Regions from separate parts of the Pantoea sp. Ae19-2 genome, predicted to be linked through region 2. Evidence: predicted binding sites of a transcription regulator. Region 2 holds the regulator's gene; each other region holds the start of a gene.
What was found. The regulator Fur, encoded in region 2, represses iron uptake genes when iron is present. The targets are predictions, from matches to a motif close to ATAATAATGAGAACNACTATCAA.

Region 1 (5,540 bases), 2.5 Mb from region 2:
CTGCTGGCGTAAAGCCGCCAAACAGCGCCGTTGCCAGGCTGTAGGCCATAGAGAAGCCCGCGGCGCGCACTTCCGCTGGCATAATTTCCGCCAGATAAACCACCATGGCGCCGTTATAGCTTGCGTAGAGAAAGGAGAGCCATAATTCCGCCTCGACCAGATGCGCGAAGCTGGGCGAGCCCACCATCCAGTGCAGCACCGGCCAGGCGGTGGCAATCATCAGCACGGTAAACGTCAGCAGCAGCGGGCGACGACCAATGCGATCGGAGAGCGCGCCCATCACCGGTAGCCAGAACAGGTTCGAAATCCCGACAAACAGCGTCACCATAAACGCCTGGGTGTCGCTCATCATCAACACCGTTTTGCCGAAGGTGGGCGTAAAGGCGGTAATCATATAGAACATCACGGTGGTAGTGACGACCATCAGCATACCTGCCAGCACCAGCGCCCAGTTGCTGGCCACCGAACGCATAATTTCGGTCATGGCCGGGTGGTGTTTACGCTGACTGAAGGCTTCGGTTTCTTCCAGCATACGGCGGATATAAAACAGGAAGGGCACGATCAGGCAGCCCACCACGAAGGGAATGCGCCAGCCCCACTCGGTGACGTCATCATGAGAAAGCAGATGGTTCAGGCCCAGTCCCAGCAGCGCAGCGAATATCACCGCAATCTGCTGACTTCCGGATTGCCAGCTGACAAAGAAGCCTTTGCGACCTTTCGGTGCGACTTCGGCCAGATAGACCGACACGCCACCCAGTTCCACACCGGCTGAAAAGCCCTGCAGCAAACGCCCCAGCAGAATCAGAACCGGTGCCGCCGCGCCCAGCGTGGCATAACCCGGTACCAGTGCAATCGTGAGCGTGCCCAGCGCCATCAGGCCAAGCGTTAACAGCAGCCCTTTGCGACGACCATGGTGGTCGATGTAAGCCCCCAGAATAATGGCCCCCAGCGGACGCATCAGGAAGCCCGCACCGAAGGTCATCAACGTCAGCATCAGGGAAGAGAACGGATCGTCACCGGGAAAGAAGGTTTTGGCGATGGCCGTGGCGTAGTAGCCAAACACCATGAAATCGTACATCTCAAGGAAGTTACCACTGGTAACGTTGAAAATGGTTCTGGCCGCGCTGGCAGGCGGCTTTTGTAAAGTTTCACTCGGGTTCATCACGGCTTCCTTGGTTTTTTATCCGTTTTAGCCTGCGACAAGCCAGATTAATGTGACACCGATCACCATTGCAGTTTACAAGTCTATAAGTTTCCGTAACAAGAAATTAACAGGAGAGTTACGGCAGCATCTTTGCCTGTTATCAGGCGGAATGAGCAGAAGAAGATTCTGTGAAAACAGACATAAAAAAAGCGCGGCGGAATGCGCGCTTTTTAGCCGTGATAGCGTATTGACGAGGCGCGTTTACCACGCCTGAAGGCCCCGAATGTTGGCTGAATGCGTTGAGCGTTGAGCGGGAAAGCCCGACCGGCTCCAATCGCTATTTCTTGACCGTTTCCATTCCCATCAAGCCAATTTTTAAATACCCGGCCGTGCGCAGTTCGTCCATCACGCTCATCAGGGTTTCATAATCGACAGACTTGTCCGCCTGGAAGAAGATCGTAGTGTCCTTGTTGCCTTCCGTCTGCTGGGTCAGCACGTTGATCAACGACGCTTTATTCACCACCTCGTTACCCACGTACAACTGCTTGTCGGCTTTGATCGAAAGGTAAACCGGTTTTTCCGGACGCGGTTGGGGCGCACTGGTGGAAGCCGGAAGGTTAACACGGACATCAACGGTCGCCAGCGGCGCTGCAACCATAAAGATGATCAACAACACCAGCATCACGTCGATAAACGGCGTGACGTTGATTTCGTGCATTTCGCCATCTGTTTCGGCCTGGTCGTTTAATCGCATCGCCATAACGCTTACCCCAGACGCAGTTTTTGTGCGGCTGCCGGGCGGTTAACGTCAGGCTGGGCCAGGTTTCCCAGGTCGATATCGCGGCTTTGCAGCAGCATGATTTGCGCGGCCACATCGCCCAGCGAGGCTTTGTAGTTGGCGATCATGCGGGCAAACACGTTGTAGATCACCACGGCCGGAATGGCGGCGACCAGGCCAATAGCGGTAGCCAGCAAGGCTTCGGCAATGCCGGGGGCAACCACGGCAAGATTCGTGGTTTGCGTTTTGGCGATACCAATGAAGCTGTTCATGATGCCCCAGACGGTTCCGAACAGGCCGACAAACGGCGCGACCGAACCAATCGTGGCCAGGAAACCGTTACCGCGGCCTGCGTGACGGCAGAAGGCAGCCACCCGACGTTCAAGACGGAAAGCGGTACGCTCTTTGATCCCGGCGGTATCTTCAACGCCAGCAGAAAGTTCCAGCTCATTTTGCGCATCGTTAAGAAGTACCGCGCTGTGGCTGGCGGTTTTGAACTGCTGGGCAGCGCGCGCGGCATCATTCAGGTTGCGGGCTTCACCTAACGCCAGCTGCTCGCGCTTGAGGCGACGTTTGGCCGCGCTCAGCTCAGCATATTTACCGAAGAAAATTGCCCAGGTCACGACCGAGGCCAATAACAGACCAATCATGACCACCTTTACCACGATATCGGCATGCTGGTACATGCCCCATACGGAAAGGTCTGCTTGCATTAAGTCACTGGCTACCACGCTGCTTCTCCAACTTCATCTACTACATGGGTGCGGAATGAAGTGCCGATGATAGCAAAAAACAATCGAATTGATAGTGGTTCTCATTAGTATTTACAATCTTGCAGCCACTGATGACGGTGAGCCAGCACCTGAATACGCCGCGTCTGCCCTGCCGTTTCTTTAGTCCAATCCTGTCGGGATGCCTGGCGTTGATCGTTTCGCCCCTGTTGGCGGCATCCTGCCCCAAAACGGTTAATTAGCGATCGCTCTCATAAAATAACTTTTTCGTTTCGATGAATGTGAAAATTATGTTGCAGCTAAAAACCGCCTACAGCAGGATAAGTAGAACGTTCTACTAAAACGTTCTACTTACAATAAAAACGCCAATAGGGGCGCAACATCGGGAAAACTCGGTATGACACTGCTATCAGGTTTGGTTAAATCGTTATCGAAGTTATCAATGATTGGTCGGGCGCTCATGCTGCCTATTTCGTTGCTGCCTGCCGCTGGCTTACTCCTGGCATTTGGTAATAAGTTCGAGTTACCGCTGATGATGAACGCCGGAGGGGTGATTTTTGATAACCTGCCGATGCTGTTTGCGATTGGCTCGGCTGTGGGACTGGCCGCCGAATCCGGGATAGCCGCACTTTCCGCCGCGGTTTCCGTCTTTGTCACCAACATCACCATTGGCACCATGCTGCATATCACTCCGGAAATGGCGGCCCAGGGAGGAAAATATGCCATGGTCGTCGGCATTCCGACTCTACAGATGGGCGTATTCGGCGGCCTTATCTGCGGCATTCTCGCCGCCTGGTGCTACAACCGCTTCCATACCCTGCAGCTCCCTGAGTTCCTGGGTTTCTTCTCGGGTAAGCGTTTTGTTGCCATTGCGACGGCATTTTTATCCTTTCTGCTCGGCCTGCTGATGCCCTATGTCTGGCAACATATTCAGGCGGGCATCGATGCGCTTTCGGTGATCGTCAACGGCGATAATCAGGCGGCCTCCACCTTTATTTTTGGGCTGGTGGAGCGCGCCCTGATCCCGCTTGGCCTGCACCACATCTGGTATCCCTCGTTCTGGTACTCCTTCGGTGATTACGTCACCAAAACCGGCCAGGTGATTCATGGCGATCAAACCATCTGGTTCAAAATGCTGGAGGAAGGCGTGAAATCCTTTAGCAGCAACGGCTACCAAAATGCGGGCAAGTTTATGCAAGGTGAGTATCCGCTTATGCTTTTCGCCCTGCCTGCCGCCTGTCTGGCGATGTACCACGAAGCCCATACCAGGAATAAAAAGATCGCGTTCGGTATCCTGTTTTCAGCGGCGTTGACCTGCTTTTTGACCGGCATCACCGAGCCAGTGGAGTTTACCTTTATCTTTGTCGCACCCCTGCTTTATATCTTTAATGCCATCATGGCGGGCCTGGCCTATATGACCATGTATTTACTGCATGCCCATATCGCTAAATCTTTTTCCGCCGGATTGATTGACTACATTAGCTTTGGCATTGTGCCCTCGCTCAACGGTTACCAGACTCACTATCTCAGCGCGGTTATCGTGGGCGTACCGATGGCATTGATTTACTATTTCACCTTCCGCTTCGTTATTCGTCGGTTTAATGTAAAAACACCGGGACGAACGGACGTCACGGCGACGACCGATGACAAAACCGATGCAGAGCTGGCTAGCGAAATCATCGTCCTGCTGGGAGGTGAGAAAAACATCCGCTCGGTGGGCGCCTGTATCACGCGCTTACGGCTTGAAGTCGTCAACAGCCATGACGTTGACCGTGAAGGGCTGAATAATCTTGGCGCACGCGGCGTGGTTTTTGTCGGCGATAACGGTATACAAATTATTTTTGGCGCCAGAGCGCAATTTATTGCCCAGACGCTGTCCGGGATGACAGGCTGATGCAGGCCTGGCTTTCTGACGATGGCGGGCAAGGCGATAGCAGGCTGAGCAGGTGAATTTCAGGGAGCAGGTTTGAAGAGAGTCAGCATTACTGATGTGGCTAAACACGCCGGCGTGTCGGTTTCGACCGTCTCGTTGGTGCTGCGTCAAAAAGGAAAAATATCCGATGCCACCATCAGGAAAGTTCACGCCGCCATTGATGCGCTCGACTACGTTCAGAATGTGGCAGCCGCCAACCTGCGCGCCAGCACCTCTAACCTTATCGGTCTGATTCTGCGTGATTTCAGCGACAGTTTCTCCGTGAAGGTTATGGCAAGCCTTGTGCAGCAGCTGGAAAAGCAGGGCTATATGGTGTTTTTGGGGCAGCCCACTGACGACGGCGAATCGCTGACGCGCTGCCTGCTCTCCTTTAAACAGCAGGGCGTCGCTGGCGTTGTCTGTCTGGCGTCAGACAGGCGAAATGCCAGCCTGCCGTCGCAGCTTCTCCACTGCCCTTTACCCCTGGTGGTGGTGTCCCAGTCGCTGCTGGCGGAGAAGTGTAATCTGGTCATGCGTGACAACCACCAGGCCGCCCACCTGGCGACCCGCTATCTGATTGAACGCGGTCACCGCAATATTGCCTATATTGGGGGAATTGAAGGGGACCTGATCCGTCAGCAGCGCTTACTGGGGTTTCGCAGCGCCCTGACTCAACACGGGCTGGCCGTAAGGGAAGGATTTACGCCATCCTGCCGTGACGATACCCACTCAGCCGCCTTTGCCACGCGTCAGTTACTGGAGCAAAACAACACCATTACCGCGCTGCTCTGTCACTCTCCGGATGCGATAATCGGGGCGATGTCCGGTATTCATCACACCGGTCGCACCGTGGGTAAAGACGTGTTTCTGACCCAACAGGTCGCTCTGATGGGCTTTGAGGACATGCTGCACGTGAACCTCACCTCGCCCTCTTTTACCTATGTTTCCTCCGCCAGTGAAGAAACCGGCCGCCAG
Region 2 (5,540 bases):
TAAGATCGCCATGACAATGAGCGCGCTGGCACCAGAACGTATCGAACAGATGGTGATGATCGACATCGCGCCCGTTGACTATCAGACACGTCGGCATGACGAGATTTTCGCCGCTATCCGGGCCGTCACGGCCGCTGGCGTCACCTTGCGCACTGAAGCCGCAGAGATCATGCGCAACCATATTGATGAGGACGGCGTCATTCAGTTCATCCTGAAATCATTCAGTCAGGGCGAATGGCGCTTTAATGTCCCGGTGTTATGGGACAACTATGCGCTGATCTCCGGCTGGCAGGAGGTGCCTGCCTGGCCACATCCCGCGCTGTTTATTCGCGGTGGCGACTCACCTTATCTGGATAATCAGTATCGTGACGCGTTACTCAGGCAGTTCCCGGCCGCGCATGCACATGTGATCGGTGGTGCTGGTCACTGGGTCCATGCTGAAAAACCTGATGCCGTTTTACGCAGTATTCGACGCTTTTTTGCGCTTTAAAACATCTTAACTGGCTGTAAAAGTTTAAGATTGGCGTCCGCGGTTAGCCTGGAGTATGATGGCGCGCTAAATTTTTGCCGTGGGCGCGGTTGCCCGCGGGAAGAGTCAATACTTTAATCTGCGCAGCGGAAACGTCTCGTTCGCGCCCACTCAGTTGTACTAAGTCATGGCAAAAGAACACACTGACCGTACGACGCTCGATCTGTTCGCTAACGAGCGTCGCCCTGGTCGCCCAAAAACCAGTCCGCTTACGCGTGATGAACAACTGCGTATCAACAAACGCAATCAACTGAAACGTGACAAAGGGCGCGGACTTCGTCGTGTCGAACTCAAAATGAACAGTGAAGCCGTTGAAGCGCTGAATATGCTGGCTGAGCAGCGCAATCTCAGCCGCAGCGAATTAATTGAACAAATGCTGCTGGCACAACTCAAACTGGACTCACGCGGGTAAACCGCACACAGAAACAAATGTCGCGGCTTTACACATTCCGCCCTTTTGCGCGGTCTGCTATCATTTGCTGAACAGGCTCCGGCATTCATTCTATCATCAGGATTTAAGAGGTTATTTTACCCATGGCAATCGTAGGCATCTTCTTTGGCAGCGATACCGGTAACACCGAAAACATTGCAAAAATGATCCAGAAACAACTGGGTAAAGACGTTGCAGAAGTTCACGACATCGCGAAAAGCACTAAAGAAGACTTAGAAGCCTTTGACATTCTGCTGCTGGGCATCCCCACCTGGTATTACGGTGAAGCCCAGTGCGACTGGGATGACTTCTTCCCGACGCTGGAAGAGATCGACTTTAACGGCAAGCTGGTTGCGCTGTTTGGCTGTGGCGATCAGGAAGATTACGCAGAGTACTTCTGTGATGCCATGGGAACCATTCGTGACATCATCGAACCTAACGGCGCCATCATCGTGGGCCACTGGCCGACCGAGGGTTACCACTTCGAAGCGTCAAAAGGCCTGGCTGATGACAACCACTTCCTGGGTCTGGCTATTGATGAAGATCGCCAGCCAGAGCTGACCAACGAACGCGTTGATAAATGGGTTAAGCAAATTTTTGATGAGCTGCAGCTCAAAGAAATCATTGAAGCCTGATCGCGCTGAGCTCAGTGTGGACGCAGGTTCACACTGAGCAAACGGCTTTTCCTATAAAAATAATAGCTACATTTTTGTAACTTTCCCCATTTAATCTGTAGAATACCCGCATCGATCATCTGCTTATTTCCCAGGAACTGAGATGACAAAACGCGAAATGCGACTCGTCCGCTTTCCATGCCATGCGCAGCGAACATCGCCGCTGGCGCATCGCAAGGACATCGGTTTTCATTTCAGCGCATCAGTTCTATAATGAGACGCAAATGAGAATGGCGGTCGATCGACATACAGGCTACGTGCCACAAGAGTGACTAAAGTAACAGGACAATATCCGCATGACTGACAACAATACCGCATTAAAGAAGGCTGGCCTGAAAGTCACATTGCCCAGACTCAAAATTCTGGAAGTGCTTCAGGAACCTGCATGCCATCACGTCAGCGCGGAAGATCTGTATAAACGCCTGATCGACATGGGCGAAGAGATTGGACTGGCCACGGTCTACCGTGTGCTTAACCAGTTCGACGATGCAGGCATCGTGACCCGCCACAACTTTGAAGGCGGTAAATCGGTGTTTGAGCTGACGCAGCAGCACCATCACGACCACCTGATCTGTCTGGATTGCGGTAAAGTGATTGAATTTAGTGACGAATCCATTGAGACGCGTCAACGTGAAATCGCGACCCGTCATGGTATTAAGCTCACCAACCACAGCCTGTACCTGTACGGTCACTGTGCACTGGGCGACTGCCGTGAAGACGAAACGCTGCACGACAAATAAGCGCTTTCGGGTATAAAGTAAAAAAGCCGATGTTCACATCGGCTTTTTTATTGCTGTCGCTCAGGTCACGAGCGTTTCCTGCAGGTAGCGCCAGCGTGGAACAGAGGTGGTGCAGTCCAGAATCGCCAGCGAAATACGGCTTTTATTTTCACCATTCATCATCTGCAGTTCGCGATACTGAATCGTCACTTCGTTCGCATGCTCAGAAAGAATTACATGCTCACTGGTCGCAATGCGCATCCCTTCCCTTGCCCCCTGCAGTCGTCGAAAAAGATCTTCAACCTGATCCAGGTTCAGCTGTTTTCCCTGCGGCGTGACCATCTTAAAATCGGGATGAAAGTGCGAGAGCAGCAGATGAAAACTGTCGCTACCATCCCGACCATGATTAAAAATATGTTCAATAAGCTGATGTAACACGACAACGCTATGTTTGGCTTCCTGTGCAAAAAGTGTCATTTTTTCCTTTTAAACCCACAAACTGATACTTCAGAGGGTTAGCGTACCTGAAAAAAAAGAATTAACACTGGGAAATTTATTAAAAAAATTAAACTGAGAGCGGTTCCACAAAAATAAAATTAATACTCTGACTCTGCTCAGGAGAAACGTCGGTACTAAAAAAAATCGCCGCAATAAAAAAGGGCGATAAGTCGCCCTTTCGATTACCCTGCGGTCAACATCACAGAGAAATTATTCGCCGATTTTCGCCCAGGTATCGCGTAAACCTACCGTGCGGTTAAACACTAACTGTGAAGGGGTTGAATAAACGCTGTCGGCACAGAAGTAGCCTTCGCGCTCAAACTGGTAGGGCGCGCTGGCCACCGCATCACGCAGGCCGGGTTCAACAAAGCCCTGTTTGACCTCCAGCGAGTCGGGATTAATCGTGGTCAGGAAATCGTCTGCCGCGCCAGGATTGGGTACGCTAAACAGGCGATCGTAAAGACGGAACTCAGCGGGCAGCGCATGTTCAGCGGACACCCAGTGAATCACGCCTTTAACTTTACGGCCGTCAGCAGGATCTTTGCTCAGCGTATCCACATCACAGGTGCAGTAGATGCAGGTGATATTGCCTTCTTCATCTTTCGCGATACGCTCGGCTCGGATCACGTACGCATTACGCAGGCGCACCTCTTTACCCAGCACCAGGCGTTTATACTGCTTGTTAGCTTCTTCACGGAAATCGGCCCGATCGATCCAGATTTCGCGGCTGAACGGCACGTCGCGCGTCCCCATCTCCGGTTTGTTAGGATGGTTCGGCATGCTAAGCACTTCGTTATGGCCTGCCGGCAGGTTTTCCAGCACCAGCTTAACCGGATCCAACACCGCCATCGCGCGTGGCGCATTTTCATTGAGATCGTCGCGGATACAAGACTCCAGCGAGGCCATTTCAACAATGTTGTCCTGCTTGGTAATACCAATACGCCGGCAAAACTCACGGATTGAGGCCGCGGTATAACCACGGCGACGCAGGCCGGACACGGTTAACATACGGGGATCGTCCCAGCCTTCCACATGCTTCTCACTGACCAGCTGCGTGAGTTTGCGTTTTGACATCACCGCATATTCAAGATTCAGGCGCGAAAATTCGTACTGACGTGGATGAACCGGAATCGTGATGTTGTCCAGCACCCAGTCATACAGACGGCGGTTATCCTGGAACTCCAGTGTACAGAGTGAATGCGTAATGCCTTCCAGCGCATCGGAAATGCAGTGGGTAAAATCGTACATCGGGTAGATGCACCATTTGTTGCCGGTTTGATGATGTTCAGCAAACTTAATGCGGTACAGCACCGGGTCGCGCATAACGATAAAGCTGGAAGCCATATCAATTTTTGCACGCAGACAGGCTTTACCTTCTGCAAATTCACCGTTGCGCATTTTTTCAAACAGGGCAAGGTTCTCTTCCACGCTGCGATCGCGGTATGGGCTGTTTTTACCCGGCGCGGTTAACGTTCCCCGGTATTCACGAATTTCTTCAGGGGTCAGTTCATCAACATAGGCAAGTCCCTTTCCGATCAGTTCAACCGCATACTGGTAAAGCTGATCAAAATAGTCAGATGAATAACGAACGTCGCCACTCCACGAAAAACCCAACCACTGCACATCACGCTTGATGGACTCAACAAATTCCATATCCTCTTTAACCGGATTGGTATCGTCAAAACGCAGATTGCACTCGCCCTGATAGTCTTGTGCAATACCAAAATTCAGGCAGATTGATTTAGCATGACCGATGTGCAGATAACCATTTGGCTCTGGCGGGAAACGGGTATGCACACTGCTGTGCTTCCCGCTCGCCAAATCCTCGTCAATAATCTGACGAATAAAGTTAGTTGGGCGGGCTTCAGCCTCACTCATCTCAAAATCCTCAACGCGTAGAAAGGGTGGTTTATACCACGTAATATCCGGGTATGATCCACAAAGCGTTGCAGAGAAACAACCGTTTGTTGGGCGTTTAAAATAAAAAAGGCAGGAATCGCTTCCTGCCTTTTATTGTTGATACAGCGAATTAGCCTTTAATTTCATACAGCGGGGTTTCACCCGCGATCACCTGGCCCTGCGTCAACAGCGTTAATCCTGCGAAGTCTTCAATATTGCTGACCACCACCGGACTTATCATCGAGCGGGCATGGGCGTTGAGATAGTCAAGATCCATCTCCAGCACCGGCTGACCTGCCGTGACCTGAGCGCCCTCTTCCACTAAACGGGTAAAGCCCTGACCGCCCAGCGCCACGGTATCCAGCCCCATGTGCACCACGATCTCCACCCCGTTTTCACTTTCCAGGCAGAACGCATGGTTAGTGTTAAAGATTTTCACCACGGTGCCCGCAATGGGGGCCACAACGCGCTTGTCGCTGGGTTTGATTGCTACACCGTCGCCGACCGCTTTACTGGCAAAAGCCTCATCCGGTACGGCATCCAGCGGCACAATTTCACCGCTTACGGGCGCCACTAAGGTCGCGATAACGCGTTTTTCACTGTTTAACACAGCCTGAGGTTTCACGTCGCTGGCCGCAGCGGGTGCGCTGGCGGTGCTGGCGGTAGCGGCTGCAACCGGGCCTTTCACCAACACTTTTTTCATGGCCATGGCGATACTTTCAGCCTGTGTGCCGACGATTATCTGAACGCTCTGCTTGTTCAGGCGGATGACACCTGAGGCACCCAGGCGT
Region 3 (5,540 bases), on a different contig from region 2:
TAATGACCGCGTATTCCGCTATGACGCCAATGAATACCTGCTGCTGACGGTGCCTTTACCCTTCGAGTGCGAAACTTTTGCGACGGCAGACGTACCGCTCGCCGGAATGCGTGTGAAAGTGGATATCCAGCAACTGCAGGATTTGCTGATGGACATCGGAGAAGACGATCTCTTCCGTCCGCAGTCCTGTACCGACGGGATAAATTCTGCCGAACTGTCGGAAGAAATTCTTTGCGCTGCAGAGCGGTTGCTGGATGTATTAGAGAGGCCTCTCGATGCCCGAGTCCTGGGCAAGCAGATTATCCGTGAGATCCTTTATCACGTTTTGACGGGCCCAAGCGGCGGGGCGCTACTGGCGCTGGTAAGCCGCCAGACGCATTTTAGCCTGATCAGCCGCGTGCTGCGCCGGATTGAAAACCAGTACACCGAAAACTTGTCGGTGGACCAGCTGGCAGCCGAGGCTAACATGAGCGTTTCTGCGTTTCATCACAACTTCAAGTCGGTGACCAGCACGTCGCCGCTGCAATACCTGAAAACTTACCGTCTGCATAAGGCAAGAATGTTAATGCTGCATGACGGTATGAAGGCAAGCGCGGCGGCTATCCGCGTGGGCTACGAGAGCGCGTCTCAGTTTAGCCGGGAGTTTAAACGCTATTTTGGCGTGACGCCGGGGGAAGATATGGCGCGGATGCGGGTTATTTAATGAGGCAAAAGCGAAGAGCGAATAAGTCGGGCTTATCCGCTCTTTCTTCATCAAGCAGGGTTACGCGGCGCTAACCTTTTTTTTCAGCACCACAAACACCGTGCCGACCAGGCCCACAATCAGCAGAGCAACCGGCAAAATCATCAGGAAGGTCATCACCTGATCTTCATGGCGCTTAACAAAGGGGATCATGCTGAGCGCGTAGCCCAGGCTAATCACAACGCCGACCCACAGCAGGCCGCTTAGCCAGTTAAAGAACTGAAAACGGCGGTTGCTGAGGCCGGAAATCCCCGCCATGGTAGGCAGCAGAGTACGAACAAAGGCCAGGAAGCGGCCCGCGAGCAGCGCCAGTAAACCGTGGCGGTCAAACATTTGCGTGGCGCGCTGGTGGTACTGGGTTGGCAGCTGTTTCAGCCAGCCTTTAACCGTGCGGGTATTGCCGAGCCAGCGCCCTTGTAAATAGCTAAGCCAACAGCCCAGGCTGGCTGCGATGGTTAAAATCACCAGCGTCGGTACAAAGCCCATCACGCCTTTGGCGATCAGCGCTCCCGCGAGCAGCAACAGGCTATCGCCCGGTAAAAATGAAGCAGGAAGTAGCCCATTTTCCAGGAACAGCGTCGCAAACATAACGCAATAGACAATGCCAATCACATGGGGGTCGGCCAGCGCAGCAAAATCGTGATGCCAAAGCGCCTCGACAATATTTTGTATAACAGCCATAGGTATTCCTGTGGAACCGCTTATTGAGTTCGCCCCGAGTATTACACCCGCAACTTAGGCTCACCTTAATTTCTACACATTGTACTGCTAAAATCTTCTCGACACCTTGATCCCAGGCTCAACAAAATCCCGATAATGGCAAAAAACTGTTCCACGATTACCGATAAACGGATTTTTTAGGCAATACGCTGGAAACCCGCTTCCAGATCCGCCATCAGATCGTCCACGTTTTCCAGGCCAATATGAAGGCGAACCAGGGTGCCGCTAAAGTCGACGCCGCCTGCCGGGCGGATCTCCGCCAGCTCATCGGGCTGATTAGCGAGAATAAGCGATTCATAGCCGCCCCAGGAATAGGCCATGCTGAAATACTCGAAATGATTGAGGTACTGTTCATACTCTTCATCACTCAGCCGCTTTTTCAGCACAAATGAGAACAGCCCGCTGCTGCCCGTAAAGTCACGTTTCCAGTATTCATGCCCCTTGCTGCCGGGCAGCGCTGGATGATTCACGCGCTCAACCTGCGGATGCTGTGCCAGCCATTCGGCGACTTTTAAGCTGCTTTCTTGATGCTGACGCAGGCGAACACCCAGGGTCCGAATACCGCGGCTGGTCATATACGCGGTGTCTGCATCCAGCATTTGCCCCATCAGATAGGCATTCTCGCGCAGCTGATCCCAGCATCGGGCATTGGATACCGCGGTGCCAACCATCGCATCCGAATGGCCAATTAAATATTTGGTTCCCGCCTGAATGGAGATGTCGATGCCGAACTCCAGCGCTTTAAACAGCACGCCAGCCGCCCAGGTATTGTCGATCATGATGATAGCGTCGGGGGCAACGCGCCTTACCGCTGCGACAATCGCCGGAATATCGTGGACTTCCATCGTAATGGAACCGGGGGATTCCAGAAAAACGACTTTGGTATTCGGCTGAATCAGGCTGGCAATATCGGCACCAATCTCCGGCGCGAACCAGCCAGTGCTAACCCCAAGCTTTGAGAGAATTTTGGTACAGAAATCCTGCGTTGGTTCATAGGCCGTTTCGGTCACCAGAACGTGATCGCCCTGTTCAACAAAGGCCAGAATTGTATTAGCCACCGCGGCGGCGCCGCAGGGAAAGAGGGCACAGCCCGCGCCGCCCTCAAGTTCACACATCGCTTCCTGCAACGAGAAATGGGTCAGCGTGCCGCGACGGCCATAGAACAGCTCGCCCTTAGCGCGGTTAGCGGTGGCCTGCTTTTTGGCCTCAACGCTTTCAAAGACGAGGGAGGAGGCGCGCTGAATCACGCTGTTAACCGAACCCTGAGTAAACTTCTTGCTGCGCCCGGCGTTGACCAGCGCCGTTTCGATGTGTTTTTCCGCCATTTCCGCTTCCCCGTCTAACCATCTGGATGTCTGGACGTAAATTAACACAGAATGGGCAAAGGGCATCATGGCGTTTTCTCAGGTTGGCGAAAAAAGTCATCATTTCGCCAGGTGGGCGCTTTTCCTGCGTAAGCGCAAGGAATGCTTCAACAATTTCCGGCAGTCTGCAAATACTAATGAGAACGACTATCAATTCGATAGTTTTTTGATATATTAGTCTCAGTTTTGACATTTATTTCTCGCTGGAGCGTAAGACGTGACGAGTAATCTGATGCAGACGGATCTGTCCGTTTGGGGCATGTATCAACATGCTGACATCGTAGTGAAGATCGTGATGATTGGCCTGATTCTGGCCTCTGTTGTCACCTGGGCCATCTTTTTCAGTAAGAGCGTGGAGCTGATCACCCAGAAACGTCGCCTCAAGCGAGAGCAGCAGCAGCTGGCTAACGTGCGCTCCCTGAACGAAGCGAGCAGCGTGGCAGAAGCCTTTGACAGTAAAAGCCTGAGCACGCTGTTAATCAACGAAGCCCAGAACGAACTGGAACTTTCAGCCGGCGTGGAAGATAACGAAGGCATTAAAGATCGTACCGGCTTCCGCCTTGAGCGCCGCGTGGCCGCCGTTGGGCGTCACATGGGGCGCGGTAACGGCTTCCTGGCCACCATCGGTGCGATTTCACCGTTCGTCGGCCTGTTCGGTACCGTTTGGGGCATCATGAACAGCTTCATCGGTATCGCTCAATCCCAGACCACTAACCTTGCGGTCGTTGCCCCGGGCATCGCAGAAGCGCTGCTGGCGACGGCAATCGGCCTGGTTGCTGCCATCCCGGCGGTGGTTATCTATAACATCTTCGCGCGTATGATCGGCAGCTACAAAGCCAGCCTCAGCGACGTTGCCGCGCAGGTTCTGCTGCTGCAAAGCCGCGATCTGGACCTGGATGGTACCGCTCAGCCGCGTCCGGTGCGTAATACCCAGCAACTGCGAGTAGGTTAATGCCCCATGGCAATGCGTCTGAACGAAAACCTCGATGACAATGGTGAAATGCACGAAATCAACGTTACGCCGTTTATCGACGTGATGTTGGTGCTGCTGATCATCTTCATGGTGGCGGCGCCGCTGGCAACGGTGGACGTGAAGGTTAACCTTCCGGCCTCCAGCAGTGAACCACAGCCACGCCCTGAGAAGCCGGTTTATCTGTCGGTAAAAGCCGATCATTCGATGTTTATCGGTAATGACCCGGTAACCAAAGAGTCGATGGTCAATGCGCTGATTGCCGCAACCGAAGGGAAAAAAGACACCACCATTTTCTTCCGCGCGGACAAAACGGTGGACTACGAAACGCTGATGGACGTGATGGATACGCTGCACCAGGCAGGGTATTTGAAGATTGGCCTGGTCGGCCAGGAAGTCACGAAAGCGAAGTAAGTGGGGATGACCCTCATCACGGCCCTCTTCCTCTTGGGAGAGGGTGAAAACAACTCAAGTTTATTCTCTCCGTAGTTGTTACGTTCACCCGTAAATCTGTTTCCCCTGCGCGTTCAGAGCACGGTGAACGTGTCCGGGGGATAACGCCATCCCCCGGACAGCCCCGGCGCCCGGCGAGCTCATCGCCGCTGAAGCGGTAAACCCACCGGCTATCACCCAAACATTCGGGGTCGTTCGCGATTCGTTCCTGACGATCGCTCTCTTTCGCTGTTCCCGACAGCTCAACCCCGCCTGAGTTGGGTCATCACCGGGGGCGATGAGAGCCGGGGACAAGGGCGTGTCGGTGTGACTTGCAGCGACTGTTGCGTTCAGCGTTGCTTTGAGCTTAAAGCGAGGCTCGATTCCGGCTTAAATCGCCTGCGTTTTCTCTCCGACTGGCCAGCCTCCGGACGCCGGGAGCGGCCGGAGGCTGAGAGCGTCGGGAGCGCATCTCAGCCGACCCAGGACTGGGAGATAAAACGGAGGTCTGCCGCTTCAGCGGTCGATTTATTTGGCCGGGAGTCCGGGGTCTCGGGGGAGTGACGGTGACTCCACCGAGTCGTTCACAAGTTTGGGGGCTGCATAAAAAGCTGTGCTTGAGGTGAACGGAACCTTAGCTGAACCTTCATATAGCTTATTTGTGACTAACAGACAGCCAAAGAGAGAAATCGTTAAATTTTATTACTCTTTATATTCCCTCGCCCCACTGGGGAGAGGGCCTGGGAAAGGGGCAAACCCCACTCACAGCGTAGAACTTTTCCACGTCTTCTCTGCAAGACCACGGGTCATCGACAGCGTCTGGGCTTCCTGCTCCTTCAGGCGCTGATAATGCCCTTCCAGCCGCTTAAGAATCTGCTCTTTAAGCTTTGGATGATGGCTGAGGATCTCTTCCAGCACCGCCCCATACACCTCTTCTTTGGCGCGCCACGGGAAGATTTCACGGCGGTTCATCCACTTCAGATCGATAAGCGCCGAAGTAATATCCGTAACTTCCTGCGTATTACGGGTGATATTTTCATTCTTAAGGCGAACCAGAATCGCTATATTTTTACTTAACGTAAATTCATGGTCTTTATTTTCATCAGCGCTAATTAACAAGGGCTGTTTTTTTAGAGGTTCTGCCATAGCACTACTCCTCAATTGAATAGCATAATGGCCAGGGTTTTTCTTGGGTCATTTGATTAACCCAAATTTCCTGCTCCTTGCTACTCACCCAGGCGGTTTTGTCTTCGATAAGCATCTGCAAATCGGCGGTACTAATAAGTTCTTTTTCAACCAGTTCGCCTATCAG

Region 1: the regulator Fur is predicted to act here: its motif matches at 2,724-2,746, upstream of exbB (tol-pal system-associated acyl-CoA thioesterase).
Region 3: the regulator Fur is predicted to act here: its motif matches at 2,958-2,980, upstream of exbB (tol-pal system-associated acyl-CoA thioesterase).

What each region holds. Positions count from the first base shown of each region.
Region 1 covers NZ_JBCHWE010000001.1:66,365-71,904, reverse strand. The annotation lists gene AAIE03_RS00340 (MFS transporter) at 1-1,162, opposite strand, end outside; gene exbD (TonB system transport protein ExbD) at 1,482-1,904, opposite strand; gene exbB (tol-pal system-associated acyl-CoA thioesterase) at 1,910-2,635, opposite strand; gene AAIE03_RS00325 (PTS transporter subunit EIIC) at 3,051-4,547, shown strand; gene malI (Mal regulon transcriptional regulator MalI) at 4,620-5,540, shown strand, end outside.
Region 2 covers NZ_JBCHWE010000001.1:2,590,709-2,596,248, forward strand. The annotation lists gene ybfF (esterase) at 1-490, shown strand, start outside; gene ybfE (LexA regulated protein) at 657-941, shown strand; gene fldA (flavodoxin FldA) at 1,064-1,594, shown strand; gene fur (ferric iron uptake transcriptional regulator) at 1,930-2,373, shown strand; gene AAIE03_RS12040 (hypothetical protein) at 2,434-2,829, opposite strand; gene glnS (glutamine--tRNA ligase) at 3,061-4,728, opposite strand; gene nagE (N-acetylglucosamine-specific PTS transporter subunit IIBC) at 4,880-5,540, opposite strand, start outside.
Region 3 covers NZ_JBCHWE010000003.1:97,928-103,467, forward strand. The annotation lists gene AAIE03_RS22665 (AraC family transcriptional regulator) at 1-703, shown strand, start outside; gene yghB (DedA family general envelope maintenance protein YghB) at 764-1,423, opposite strand; gene metC (cystathionine beta-lyase) at 1,600-2,787, opposite strand; gene exbB (tol-pal system-associated acyl-CoA thioesterase) at 3,044-3,778, shown strand; gene exbD (TonB system transport protein ExbD) at 3,785-4,210, shown strand; gene AAIE03_RS22690 (hypothetical protein) at 4,991-5,374, opposite strand; gene AAIE03_RS22695 (hypothetical protein) at 5,379-5,540, opposite strand, start outside.